One region of the Shewanella glacialimarina genome, then DNA from elsewhere that is predicted to be linked to it. Evidence: predicted binding sites of a transcription regulator. Region 1 holds the regulator's gene; each other region holds the start of a gene.

What was found. The regulator sigma-54, encoded in region 1, starts transcription at its own class of promoters, with help from an activator protein. The targets are predictions, from matches to a motif close to GTTGGCACGNNNNTNGNNT.
Region 2: a site for sigma-54 is predicted at 2,995-3,013, ahead of flgB (flagellar basal body rod protein FlgB). Genes of this name have one in related genera too.
Region 3: a site for sigma-54 is predicted at 2,588-2,606, ahead of fliE (flagellar hook-basal body complex protein FliE). Genes of this name have one in related genera too.

The regions. Positions count from the first base shown of each region.
Region 1 is NZ_CP041216.1:3,923,218-3,928,046, forward strand. Features, by position in the region: gene lptA (lipopolysaccharide transport periplasmic protein LptA) at 1-411, shown strand, start outside; gene lptB (LPS export ABC transporter ATP-binding protein) at 408-1,139, shown strand; gene FJ709_RS17140 (RNA polymerase factor sigma-54) at 1,300-2,793, shown strand; gene hpf (ribosome hibernation promoting factor) at 2,820-3,107, shown strand; gene ptsN (PTS IIA-like nitrogen regulatory protein PtsN) at 3,110-3,553, shown strand; gene rapZ (RNase adapter RapZ) at 3,550-4,407, shown strand; gene FJ709_RS17160 (HPr family phosphocarrier protein) at 4,441-4,716, shown strand.
Region 2 is NZ_CP041216.1:3,011,047-3,015,875, forward strand. Features, by position in the region: gene flgE (flagellar hook protein FlgE) at 1-1,268, opposite strand, end outside; gene flgD (flagellar hook assembly protein FlgD) at 1,331-2,119, opposite strand; gene flgC (flagellar basal body rod protein FlgC) at 2,144-2,560, opposite strand; gene flgB (flagellar basal body rod protein FlgB) at 2,563-2,961, opposite strand; gene FJ709_RS13130 (CheR family methyltransferase) at 3,088-3,927, opposite strand; gene FJ709_RS13135 (chemotaxis protein CheV) at 4,032-4,829, opposite strand, start outside.
Region 3 is NZ_CP041216.1:2,991,046-2,995,874, forward strand. Features, by position in the region: gene fliG (flagellar motor switch protein FliG) at 1-442, opposite strand, end outside; gene fliF (flagellar basal-body MS-ring/collar protein FliF) at 435-2,114, opposite strand; gene fliE (flagellar hook-basal body complex protein FliE) at 2,179-2,532, opposite strand; gene FJ709_RS13025 (sigma-54-dependent transcriptional regulator) at 2,703-4,049, opposite strand; gene FJ709_RS13030 (sensor histidine kinase) at 4,042-4,829, opposite strand, start outside.

The DNA of each region.
Region 1 (4,829 bases):
GGACCAGTAAAGATTACCCAAGGCTCGATCAATATCGAAGCCGATGAACTGCGGGCATTTTCAGCTGAAAACGGCCAGACTAAAACGCTCATTGCGACCGGTAACCCTGCTACGTTTTCACAAGAACTTGATGATGGTCGCATAGGTACAGCCAGTGCCAATGAAATTCGTTATGACTTAGCAACAACTGGACTGTTATTAACCGGTAACGCTAAGCTAGATCAAGCTGGCAGTAAAGTGACAGGTAATGTGATCCGTTACAATATTAATGCTCAGGAACTTATCGCTGAAAGTACCGGTAAAGGTGAAGATCGTGTTATTACCATTATTCAACCGGAAAACTTCCAAAATGATAATTCACCAGTACAAAAATTACCTGAAATTCCGTTAAAAAAGCAAGGTAACCAATGACCCAAATTACCTTAACAGCTGAGAATTTAGCTAAAAGCTATAAAAGTCGTCAAGTGGTTAAAAGTGTCAGTCTAACTGTAAAAACAGGCCAGATTGTCGGACTACTTGGTCCCAATGGCGCAGGTAAGACGACCACGTTTTATATGGTTGTTGGCTTAGTCAAAAGTGATCATGGCCGCATTTTAATTGATGACGATGACTTAACTGCTGACCCAATGCATTTACGTGCGCGAAAAGGTATTGGCTATTTACCGCAAGAAGCCAGTATTTTTAGAAAGCTCAGTGTGCACGATAATATTATGGCCGTGTTGCAAACCCGAAAATCGATGACTTCGGATGAGCGAATTCAGGAACTTGAACATCTTTTAGAAGAATTCCATATTACCCATATTCGCGATAGCCTAGGCATGTCACTATCTGGAGGCGAAAGACGACGGGTAGAAATTGCACGCGCTTTAGCAGCCAATCCTAAATTTATATTGTTAGATGAGCCCTTTGCGGGTGTTGACCCTATTTCAGTGATTGATATTAAGAAAATCATTCTTCAACTCAAACACCGTGGCCTAGGCGTATTAATTACTGATCATAACGTCCGTGAAACACTTGATGTGTGTGAGCGGGCATATATCGTTAGTCAGGGAAATTTGATTGCCGAAGGCACTCCAACTGAAGTACTCAACAATCAGCAAGTTCGAGCAGTATACTTAGGCGAACAATTCAAGCTATAGTTAATCTAAATAGGATCTGAAGCACTTGCTTGGCATAGTGTTTCTGGCAACTAAGCTAATAGATCGTTTGTAGGTAAAGTAAAACCATTTGTTAAAAAATTGCGACTATCACTCACTTTAATCAGTGTAGAAAGCCGAATTCTTCTAGGGATCAGCAGTAATGAAAGCTTCACTCCAACTTAAAATGGGTCAGCACCTCACTATGACCCCACAGCTGCAACAAGCTATACGTTTGCTGCAGTTATCATCTTTGGAGTTACAGCAAGAAATTCAACAAGTATTAGATTCCAATCCTTTGCTTGAAATGGAAGATGAATTTTCAGCACTTAGCAACAAAAATGACAACTCAAAAGACCTATCAGAAACTGACTTCAATGAAATCAGTGCACCTGTAGTCGAAAAAGACACTTCAAATGTCGACACCGCAGAGTCAATGACTAAAGAGCAAATGTCTGAAGACTTGCCAATGGATACTACCTGGGATGAAGTGTACAGCGCCTCACCAATGGCAAGTCCTGGTTCGGGTTCAGGCAGCATGCCAAATGATGACATGCCCTTCCAAGGTGAAACATCCGAAGGATTATACGAGCATTTAGAATGGCAAAAAAATCTAACCCCTTTTTCTGAAACAGACCTAGCTATTGCCACAGCCATTATTGATGCCATTGATGACACAGGTTATCTCACCCAAAGTACTGAAGATATTTTAGAAGCTATGGGCGATGATTCTGTCGAATTAGACGAAGTAGAAGCGGTACTAAAACGCATACAACATTTCGATCCTCTCGGGGTTGCTTCGCGTAGTTTAAGTGAATGCTTGTTGATTCAACTTGTTCAGTTTGCACCAGATACGCCACATATTGATAATGCCAGAATATTAATCAAAGATTATTTAGATTTGATAGCAGGACGTGATTTTCGCACCTTAATGCGTAAAACTAAGCTAAAAGAAGATGAGCTGCGCGAAGCCATTGAATTAATTCAATCTTTAAATCCACGTCCTGGCACGATGATCACCCCACCGGATGATGAATATGTTATCCCAGACGTGTCAGTGACGAAAAAGAATGGCCGTTGGGTAGTTGAATTGAACCCTGATAACATGCCTAAAATAGGGATTAATCAACAATATGCCGCCATGGCAAAAAGTAGTAAGAGTTCAACAGATACTCAATTTATTCGAGGTCACTTACAAGAAGCCAAATGGTTTATAAAAAGCTTAGAAAGCCGTAGCGACACCCTGCTTAAAGTATCCAATTGTATTGTGCAATTTCAGCAAGGTTTTTTTGAGTATGGTGCAGAAGCAATGAAGCCTATGGTGTTGAATGACATAGCTGAAGCTGTCGAAATGCATGAATCTACTATTTCGCGTGTCACCACGCAAAAGTATATGCATACACCGCGCGGACTATTCGAACTTAAGTATTTTTTCTCTAGCCATGTAAGTACTGATGATGGCGGAGAGTGTTCATCTACAGCAATTAGAGCCTTTATTAAAAAGCTGGTGGCAGCTGAAAACCAGAGAAAGCCATTAAGCGACAGTAAAATGGCAGACCTTCTGGCAGAACAAGGGATCAATGTTGCACGTCGCACCATCGCGAAATACCGCGAAGCGATGATGATCCCTCCCTCAAACCAACGTAAGAGTTTATAATCTACCTAGGCAATTGGAGGAAAAATATGCAAATCACCTTGACGGGTCATCATATTGAAATTACTGAATCACTAAGAGAATATGTCACAAGTAAGTTTACAAAACTTGAACGACATTTCGATCAGATCAATAATGTCCACGTAGTATTAAATGTCGAAAAGCAACAACAGATAGCTGAAGCAAAAGTCAGCTTAAATGGAGCTGAAGTATTTGCGACATCTGAACATGCCGACATGTATCACGCTATAGACGCCCTGATTGATAAACTCGATCGTCAGGTCATTAAACACAAAGAGAAATTAACTAAGCATTAATGATGGAACTTAGTACCATCCTGCAGCCGGAATGCACCTCCTGTGCCACACCGGGCAGTAAGAAAAAGGTACTGGAGCTTATCAGCGATTTAGCTGCAGCCCAGTACCCATCCCTATCTTCACAAGAGATTTTTGAAAGCCTAGTGGCTAGAGAAAAAATGGGTAGCACAGGAATAGGCTCTGGCATTGCAATCCCGCATGGTCGTTTAACGTCCATCGTTCGCCCTATCGCGGTTTTTATAAAGTGCGAAGAAGCGATTTCATTTGATGCTATCGACAAACAACCAGTGGATCTCTTATTTGCATTACTGGTGCCAGCAGACCAGTGCCAGCAACATCTCAGTACCCTATCCTCAATGGCTGAAAAGTTATCGGATAAACAGATTCTTAAGCAGTTACGAAAAGCAAGTAACTCAACTGAACTCTATCAGGTTATCACAGCATGAAATTAGTCATTGTATCCGGTCGTTCGGGCTCAGGTAAATCTGTCGCACTTAGGGTACTAGAAGACCTGGGTTACTATTGCGTTGATAACTTACCACTGCCCTTAATTGGACGACTATTAGAGCAGCTTAGAAACACCAATGAACTGGTGGCCATAAGTGTTGATGTTAGAAATATAGAAGAGCAAGGTAAAGTATTACAGCAGCAGCTTGCGTGGTTATCTAAGGATACTGAAGTCATAAGCTTTTTTTTACAGGCAAGTGATGAAGCCCTACTAAAACGTTACAGTGAAACCCGCAGACTACATCCATTATCGAAAAAGAATATGTCCCTACAGGATGCGATTCAATTTGAAGGTAAGCTACTGGCGCCTATTTCTGAATACGTAGACCATTTTATCGACACATCTAAGTTAAATATTTATCAACTTAGTGATCAAGTACGTGAAATTTTAATGGGCAGTGTTGATAAAGAGTTAGTGATCAATTTTGAGTCATTTGGTTTTAAATATGGTATGCCCGCCGAAGCCGATTTTATGTTTGATGTACGCTTTTTACCTAACCCACATTGGGAAATAGAATTACGTCCCTTTACTGGATTAGATGAACCCGTGCAGGAATTTCTTGGCCAGCAACCGCTGGTAAATAAATTCATTTGGCAAATAGAAAACCTATTTGAAACATGGATGCCCCACTTAGAGCGCAATAACCGCAGCTACCTAACCATAGCTATTGGTTGTACTGGTGGCCAGCATCGTTCAGTTTATATCGCCGACCAGCTTGCTAAACGTTTTTCAAGTGGTAAAAAACATGTTGTTCAAGCAAGGCACCGAGAGCTTATAAACAAGCATAAATAATCGCTATTCAGTTACTTGTCGGAACTTAACTAAATGAGTCTTTTACAGCGCCAAGTCATCATATCAAACAAGCTTGGTTTACACGCACGAGCTGCTACCAAACTGGCTATTCTTGCTAATGAATTTAATGCCAATGTTACCCTGATCCAGGGTGAAAAAAAGGCCAGCGCGGCCAGTGTATTGGGCTTATTAATGCTTGAAAGTGGCTTAGGTAAAACCATAGATATCATAGCAGAAGGGCCAGATGCACAATCCGCTCTTGATGCTATCTGTAATTTAATTAATGACAAGTTCGAAGAAGGTTGTTGATCCTAATCATTTCTCCATCGGTTAAATCTAGTTTTTAATCGTATACCCACCTTTGCTTTAAAATGGCTAAACGTGTTGAATCTAACTTATTGAATGTATCCCTTAACCAGATT
Region 2 (4,829 bases), 910 kb from region 1:
AACTCTGTGGTTAAATCGACATTCGATTGCTCAAGTGATGAAGAACGAATACTGCCGAAAGTACCACTATTTGCTTCGCCCGCTAACGCAGGTCCAGAATCTAAACTTGCCTTCCAGGCCGTATTGCCTACCTGAGTTAATCCCTGTTCATTTGCAAAACGAACTAAAGCGACTCGAGATAATGGCACGGTAGACCCATTACTGTAACTGGCTGTGACTAAACCATCAGCACCTATACCTACGTTAGTTAATCGGCCCACTGTGGTGCCATCTTGAGTTAACTCAGTCACCTCAAATGGTGAAGCGTATTGGGTCGGATTGTTAAAATCGATAGTAATAGTCTGTGAGCCGTCAGCTCCTGGACCCAACACATTTGCACCAGTAACACCAAGTGCCTGAGTTTTTAATACTACAGGACTAGTCCCAGTATAAGTTCCAGCGTCATTAAACTTTATAACAGAACCAGTCCAGCCCCCCGCTGTTTGTGCATTACGAGGTGCACCATCAACAATACCATCACCTGTAGTATCAACGCTGTATTGGCCTGCTGCACCATCTAAATTAACCTGTTTACCATCTACAGCATAATAAGCAACCCAGTTACTTTCACCAGTGTAGGCACCATCTTCTGGTTTAATAAAATAGGTGGTCAAAATATGCGATTCACCCAGTGAGTCATAGATGGTCACAGAAGTAGAGTTATTGAAGGTGTCAGCATTGCTTGGATCAAATGCTGCGGGGTCTAAAGCTGACTCGCCGACATTTAGGTTCATTTGCAGGCCCACTTTACTTGACATTACAGGGCTTCCAGCTGTATCTGGTACTTTAATAGCCTGAGTTGTGGTTAAGCTTACTGATGTTGAATTTCCCTCTTTATCTACAGGAAAACCCTGTAAGAAGTTACCAGCCGAATCAACCATATAATTATTTGAATCAACTTTAAAAGCACCTGCACGAGTAAATGATTGATCGCGTGCACCAAGTTCAGATGAGGTCACAAAAAAACCACCACCACTTATCGCCATATCCAAAGAGTTGCTGGTAAGCTGCAAACTCCCTTGATGGAATTGCTGCGCGACCTGAGTGGTAGCAACACCACCACCAACTGCCGTTTTACTGTTAGAAAAAATAGAGTTAGCATACACATCCGCAAACTCAGCACGAGACTCCTTAAAGCCTATTGTATTTACGTTTGCAATATTATTGGCTGTGGTATTTAGATCTTTCTGAGCGGCTGCTATACCACTTAATGCGATGTTAAAAGACATATTTCACCTCGAGTAATCAGGTTTTCTTTAATGACAATTTATTGTCACAAGCTTTATTAAATTTATGATTCGGACACCGCAAGTACATCGGTCAATTTAATGCCACCAATACCACGAAGATTAAGAATCGCCCCAGTTGCTGCTGTACCTAATGAAACACTCGTCACATGCGCATAAGTAGAAACAGGTAAATCTTGAGATTGTCCATCGACTTTACCGCTAGCTTTGATGACGTAAGCACCTTCAACCACCGGTTTACCATTTTTATCTAAACCGTCCCATGCCACGTCTACGTTTCCGCCAGCACTACCATCAATTTCAAAGGTCTTAATTAACTGACCTGATTCATCTTCAATACGAATGCTTATTTTATCAATGGCTGCAGGTGTACTCACCACACCTTTAATTTCAGGACTTGCCGGCGAAATAGCTCCAGTATCTGATGGAATCAACACTTTACGGCCAACTAAACTAGAAGCTTGTAAAGCCTGGCTTGAACTCATTACACCATTCAAATTTAGAATTTCTTTATTTAAGTTTGAAATACCATCAACTGTTGAGAATGAAGCCATTTGAGCAATCATTTGATCATTATCAACTGGCTTAAACGGATCTTGCATCGAAAGTTGTTGACTAAGCAGTGCAAAAAAATCTTCCTGCTTAAGCATTTGATCTTTTGCAGCAGGTGTTTCAGGCGCATCAGGTAAACGGATACCATCTAGAAATGGGTTACCTGTTGTAGTACTCGTCGTGTTCGATTGAACGGTATTTTTACTGACCGTACCGGTATTAGACGATGCCAATGCCTGTTGTGGCAAAGATTGGCTACTATATGGATTAACGAGGCTCATAATTTACCTCCTACAATAATCATGTTATTTACCCATTCTAAGTGTTTGTTGCAACATAGTTTTAGCTGCATCTGCGACTTGAACATTCATTTGATAAGAGCGAGAAGCTGAAATCATGTCAGCCATTTCTTCCATTACATTTACATTAGGCTTATAAATAAAACCGTCACCATCGGCCATAGGGTGATCTGGTGAATATTCTTTAATCAATGGCTTATCACTTTCAACAATGCCACTTACATTAACGCGATGAGAACCTGACTGCTGATAACTGGCTTTGGACATTTCAGCCTCAAATACAGGGTGTCTAGCACGATAAGTTTGATCAATACTGCTGGAAACAGAGTCAGCATTAGCAATGTTACTCGCGGTGGTATTTAAGCGGACAGACTGTGCTGTCATACCTGAACCGGCGACATTGAATATATTAAATAAGCTCATAATTAATCACCTCGTAATGCTTTACGCATACCTGAAAACTTACTTTCTAAGAACCCTAGTGACATTTGGTATTCAATAGAGTTTTGCATAAAGGCTGATTGTTCTTGTTGCATATCAACCGTATTACCATCGCCAGTATCAGGCTGATTAGGGACTCGGAATTTGACATGTTGCTGACTGAGAGCAGTTAAATCAAAATGCTTTTCATTAGTAATGCTCATCGTTAAACCTTTCTGACGAGAGCTAGCTGCTTGCATTGCTGAGGAAAAGTCGACATCGCGAGCCTTATACCCAGGAGTATTCGCATTCGCTATGTTACTTGATAGCACTTCAGCGCGCTGCGCCCTGACACCAAGGGAGTATTGATGTACTCCAAGTGCATTATCAAAATTAATCGCCATAAAATTGCCTCCATCAGCTAACTGATAGTTATGAAGCAAGGGTTATGCCAATTATTTAATCAATGGGAGGATATGTAGAAAGGAAAGCATGTGCAGGAAGTAACACATGCTTTTCAATGGTTTAAACTAGGTTTTCTTTTGGTAGTATATACCTGGGTTACAGCGGACCATGTCAAATTCTTCTGTTAATCCGGAAATAGATTCTGATGCTCCAAGAAATAAAATGCCTTTTGGGTTTAAAGCGGCAGCAAATTGCCGCAAAATTTTAGCCTTTGCCTCAGGAGCAAAATAAATCAATACATTGCGACAAAAAATAATGTCGTATTTTCCTAAAAGAGTGTAACTTTCAAGTAAATTATGCGCTCTAAAATTCACCAACCGCTTAACATTATCTTTGACTTTCATATTGCCATTAGGCAAAGCATCAAAAAACTGACGTTTACGTTCTTCTGATAATCCACGCGCCAATGCTAAGCCATCATATTCGGCATTCTTACAACGTTCAAGCATTGAAGGTGACAAATCAGTCGCTTGAATAGTCACACCACCAGGCAGTGCACCCGGCTTGCGTTGTTGATACTCTAAAGAGGTCATTGCTAATGAGTAAGGCTCTTGCCCTGAAGAGCAAGCAGCAGACCAAATACGTAATGAACGACCTAATTTAGAATATTCAGGTAGTAAAGTATTATATAATAAATCAAATGGATAACGGTCACGAAACCACAATGTTTCATTGGTTGTCATAGCGTCAATCACTTCCGCACGTAATTGGCGTTCGGTGGGCTTCATTGAATGCTTAACCACTTCAGATAATGAGGGTAAACTGTATTTGCCCATCAATGGAGCTAAACGACTTCGTACTAGGTATTGTTTATTTTCACCTAAGACGATGCCGCTGTGTTGTTCTAAAAACAACCTAAATTGATTATATTCTGCTTCTGCGAGTGATTTATCTGTCACATTCACATCCTAATATAATGAGTTATATTTACCCTATCATTAGAGCTTTTACGCATAACTAACATTCATGAATTCTCATGCTGCCTACTGCGTTCAATAGACAAAAAATATTACAAACTTAAATGTTTGTTTACTGCTGCGGCTAATTCATCAGGATTAAACTTGGCAATAAAGTCATTTGCCCCTACTTTTTGTACCATTGCCTGATTAAATACGCCACTTAAAGAAGTGTGTAGCACAACCTTAATGTTTTTTAATTTAGGGTCATCTCTAATTTCAGCAGTAAGGGTATATCCGTCCATTTCAGGCATTTCAATATCTGAGATAATCAACGGGATCTCTAACGATACATCATCCATCTCTTTTGCTATGGCCTTGAGTTTGTTCAGTGCTTCTCGACCATCTTTGGCGGTATCAATTTGTAAATTTAAAGACTCAAGAGAACGAATAATTTGCTTACGAGCTACAGCTGAATCATCTATCACCATAATATGATAATGTTGTTCTCTATCTATGGTTAATGTCTTATTAACTTCTTCACTGATTGCCGTTTTAACAGGAGAAATTTCATCGAGAATTTTCTCCACGTCTAAAATTTCAACCAACTCACCTTCAATTTCAGTAACAGCGGTCAAATAAGAATAACGCCCGGCTCCTTTTGGTGGAGGCATAATGGCAGCCCAATTCATATTGATGATACGTTCAACAGAACTGACTAAGAAACCTTGAACACTGCGATTGTATTCAGAAATGATAATGAAGCAATTCTCAGTAGAAGTGAGTGGACGTCCACCTGTTGCAGCGCTTAAGTCAATGACTGAAATAGTAGCACCACGAATGTGTGCAACCCCTTTAACAAACGGACTCAGTTTAGGTAACTTAGTTAACGGAGGACACTGAAGCACTTC
Region 3 (4,829 bases), 930 kb from region 1:
TTTGGATCTGCGGGTGTTCGTTTTGAATGATGGTTGCCACTTGGCGTGCATCCATCCATTTAAGCGAATCTAGACCTTTAGCTCCACTGCCCATGATAATTTGTTCAATCAAATTACCGGCTTTATCTTCACCTAACGCCGCAGTTAGCGCCTTGCGTACGAATTCAGCACTATTAAAACCAATTGAAGAGAACTTCTGAATTTCATCTAAAAAAAGCTTATGGACACCAATGACTTTTTCTTGACCAAAATCATCCATCGCCGCCATCGCCATACCCACTTTCTGAACCTGTTTGGGTTCAAGGTGCTTTAAAATTGACGCCGCATCTGCTTCGCTTAAACTCAGCAATAAAATCGCCGTTTTTTCAATTCCAGATATGGACTCAGAATCAAAACCGACTTTCTCAGCTTTTTCTTTTTTATCTGTTTTATTATCAGCCATTGTCTTGTAACCAATTTTTAATTACTTGAGTAGATAGTTCCGGCTCATTTGCAACCAGTGCCCTAATAGCCTTAATCATATCATCATCTTTATGTAAATTCGGAATAAGAATTGAACCATCATCAGCATAGCTGTATTCAGCATCTTTGGTATTTAACATGCCTAGCGTATCGGCAGCATATTGATCTTCAATTTCAGCAAGTTCATGCCCTAAACGAACATCATCGGGCATATTAACACCATCAGGGTTAACAAGGCGCTTAAGCATAGGGCGCACTACCGTAAGAATAAGAACTAAAACCACTAATGCACCTAGCACCAGTTTAATTGCACGCCAAAACCAAGGTTCTTCCCACATATCAGGAGCAGGCAGTTCTTCTAAAAGCTGATCCATAAACGGCACGGTTACCACTTCAAGCGCATCACCACGTTGGCTACTAAAGCCTACTGCACCTTCCAGCAACCGACGAATGTTAGTTAACTCTTGTTCCGTACGCGCAACCCGGCTAACTTGGCCATCTTCACCCGCCTCTCCAGGTTTAAAGTCGATTGCCACGGACACACTCACTCGACGAACTTGCCCCACTTGCTGGCGGGTATGGCTAATTGTCGTGTCATAGTCAAAATTACGGGTGGCTTCTCGATGAGTATCCGATGATTTTGATGATGCTGCCGCACCGCCGCCTGCTTCAATAGGAATATCAGCCTCCATAGGAGGTTGATTAGTTAGCGCACCTGGTATGCCACCTACACTTCCACCAGATGATTTACTTTCAATAGTCATCTCACTGCTCAATGCAGGCAAATCAGGATCGTAACGTTTTGAGGTTTGCTCTATCGCAGTAAAGTCCATACTGACATCGACCTGAGAGGTGTAGTTTTCAGGACCAAGAATAGGCATAAGAATTGAATCTATCTTTTTACGGTATTCGGCTTCTTTTTGTTGCACTAACTCAAGTTCACGACGGGCACGTGCTGACACCCCATCTTGACTGCCTGAATTAAGTAATCTTCCATTAGAATCAGTTACTGTCACGCGCGAAGGTTCAAGACCTTGTACAGCGGACCCTACGATATCAACAATAGCGTCGACTTCTTCTTGGCCTAGGCCGCCTCGACGCACATTGACTACAACAGTAGCACTTGGCTTAGATGCGTTACGGGCAAAAACATTTTCTTTAGGCAGTGCAAGAATTACTTTGGCACGGCTAATACTTTTTAATTCTTCAATAGCACGGGCAAGATTTAACTCTTGGCTGTGCTTTAATCGCGCTTGCTCCATACGCTGACTCACCCCAAAGCCACTATCCTGGCTTAAGTAGTCATCATTTTTGGCACTACTCTCGACTCCAGCACGACTTAACAGCAGTTTAACGTCTTGGTATTGATCTTCAGGAACCTTAACAACATCAACACTGATTTGGTATTTAATATTATTTTTATCAAGTACATCCAGTACCTGGATCATTTCAGCGGTTTCCATTTTACCCAATGGACGATACTCAGGCTCCTGTGCCCACATCATAATAAAAACAGCTAGGGCTAAACACACTGCCAACGCCAAAATCATAGTGATTTGACGCATCATGTCTGCCCCGCCCACATTGCTCAACAAGCCAGACTTATTCTCTTGCTGAATACCGGCATCAACTGCCGCATCTGAACCTACCATTATGTCTGTGCTCACAATATGCCCCTACTTTTATACTGCTTTAATAACGTCTTTCTGATGCAAGTTATACCGGCATACTCATGATTTCTTTATAAGCTTCTACCAGTTTATTTCTGACTTGCACAGTCGCTTCAAATGCTACGCCTGATTTTTCGCGCGCAATGACGGTGTCAGATAAGGTCACAGTTGAGTCCCCCATATCAAGACGAGTCGCTAAACTTGAAGATGATTTCTGTAAACCACTCACATGGCCGACAGCTTGGGATAACAACTGGCCAAAATCTGACCCTGAGGTGTTATTCACTTGCTGGATTAGGTTAGGGCTAATACCCGACCCCATGTTCGAACGGCTGGAAGGTGCAATTTCACCACGAAGTGACTGCATTTCTTGAAGTAATGGATTGGCGTTGATCTGCATGCTGAAACTCCCATTCGTCGAATATTTGACGATATTTAACTTTCTTAATGGGATAAAGCAATTTGAGTGCCAAGATTAACAGTAAACAAAAAAGCTACGCGGGAATGCGTAGCTTTGATAAAAAATGCTATAAAACAAACACTGTGTGTTCGTAAAAAACAAAACGGCAGTTATGCGGGCAATTGAATTCCCGCATCACGCATTTTAGCCATTTTATAACGTAGCGTGCGTGCACTTATGCCTAATTTTTCAGCGACAAGTTTTCGGCTACCATGACATTGAGTTAGGGTTTCAAGAATAATCACATGCTCTTGCGCTTGCAATTCACCGCCAAGACCTTCAACTTCAAAAGGTTTTTCGATACTGTCAATATCTGTGTGTAAAGCCACATCTGCCGAATCAATAATAATATCTTGCCCGTTGATCTCGCCACCATTGCTTAAAATAAGCGCCCTTTGAATAACATTATCAAGCTCACGCACGTTACCAGGCCAACGATGGGCTAATAATCGTCTAGTCGCTACCTCACCTAAAGTAGGTATAGGATTGATATTAAATGCTTTAGCATGTTTAACCAGTAAATGTCTGGCTAACGGTAAAATATCAGCAGGACGCTGATAAAGTGCTGGCCAAGTTAATGGAAACACATTAATCCGGTAATATAGATCTTCTCTAAATTCACCTGAATTGATAATGGCTTTTAAATCACGATTTGAGGTGGCTAATACACGCACATCAAGTTTAATCGTTTTACGACTGCCTAATCGTTCCACTTCGCGTTCTTGTAAAACACGCAACAGCTTTGCTTGTAAACCCAGTTCCATTTCAGATATTTCATCAAGCAGCAAAGTGCCACCTTGGGCCTGCTCAAACTTACCTGGACATGCTTGATATGCACCTGTAAACGCCCCCTTTTCATACCCAAATAGGGTCGCTTCCAGCATATTTTCAGGGATAGCAGCACAATTGATGGCAATAAAAGGCGCATCTTTACGACTACTATGATGATGAATATAGCGCGCTAGCACTTCTTTACCAGAACCGCTGGGACCTAAAATCATCACTGAAGCATCTGATATCGCCACACGTTGGGCTAACCCTAACAACGCGAGACTTTTTTCATCGGCAACAATAGGTTGGTTAGTATTTTGCTTCTGCGGCAAATATCTTGATACCTGATTAAGCAAAACTTCAGGCGCAAAAGGTTTAGCTAAATAGTCAACAGCTCCCAATTTAATGGCACTAACCGCACTATCAATAGTGGCATAAGCTGTCATCAACAATAGCGGTAATTTGGGCTGAGCTTGCTGCAAATAGGTCAGCAGACCTAAACCGCCAATACCTTCCATTTGGACATCGCTGATGACTAAGTCAAAATGTTGTGCTTTTAACGCGATAATCGCATCTTCTGCACAGCTAACATCAACACATTCATAATGCGCCAACAATAATGTATCAAGTAATGCTTCACGTAAATCAGCATCATCTTCAACGAGTAATAGTTTTGCTTCAGACATGATTACCCTCCTGCGACTGACTATTCAATACCGAATCTTTAGACATCGGAAAACTTAATCGCACCTGACAACCCATTTGCGGTTTACATGATAATTGAATGTTACCACCATGGTTACGCACCACAGATTGCACAACAGCTAAACCTAACCCAGTCCCCTGTGCTTTAGTGGTAAAAAAAGGCTCGAGCACTTGTTGCTGCATTTGAGGGTCTAGTCCTTTACCATTATCAATCACATCAATAATGACATTACCTTCAGCTTCAGTGGCGCAAATTTTAATTTTGGTTGCACCGGCCTCGATACTATTCATCACTAAATTATTCACTGCAGAACTTAACGCATCGCGATTAGCATATAAACTGGCATCGGTTGAGCATTGCTGGAATATCTCACAGGATTTTTTGTTGGCAATCACTTCACAATTAGCCATAACAATATTGATAATATCAGATACTGCTACGTTATCCGCTTTCGCATCTTGACGCCCTTTGGCCATCAAAAGCATATCGTTTACTTGACGCTCTAACTCATTTAAACGATCAACCAGTTTTGATTGAAAGCGAGTTCTTGAAGGCTCTGCTAGTTTAGTGTTACCTAAATTTGAGGCATAAAGTAGCGCGGCTGATAGCGGTGTTCGAATTTGATGAGCTAAAGTTGCCACCATTTTACCAAGCGCCGATAAACGCTGTAAGTGGGATAAATTTTTCTGTAGTAAACGCGTTTCAGTTAGATCAGTTAATACAATCAACTGACCGGGTTCTGGAGTTAATGGCGTAATAG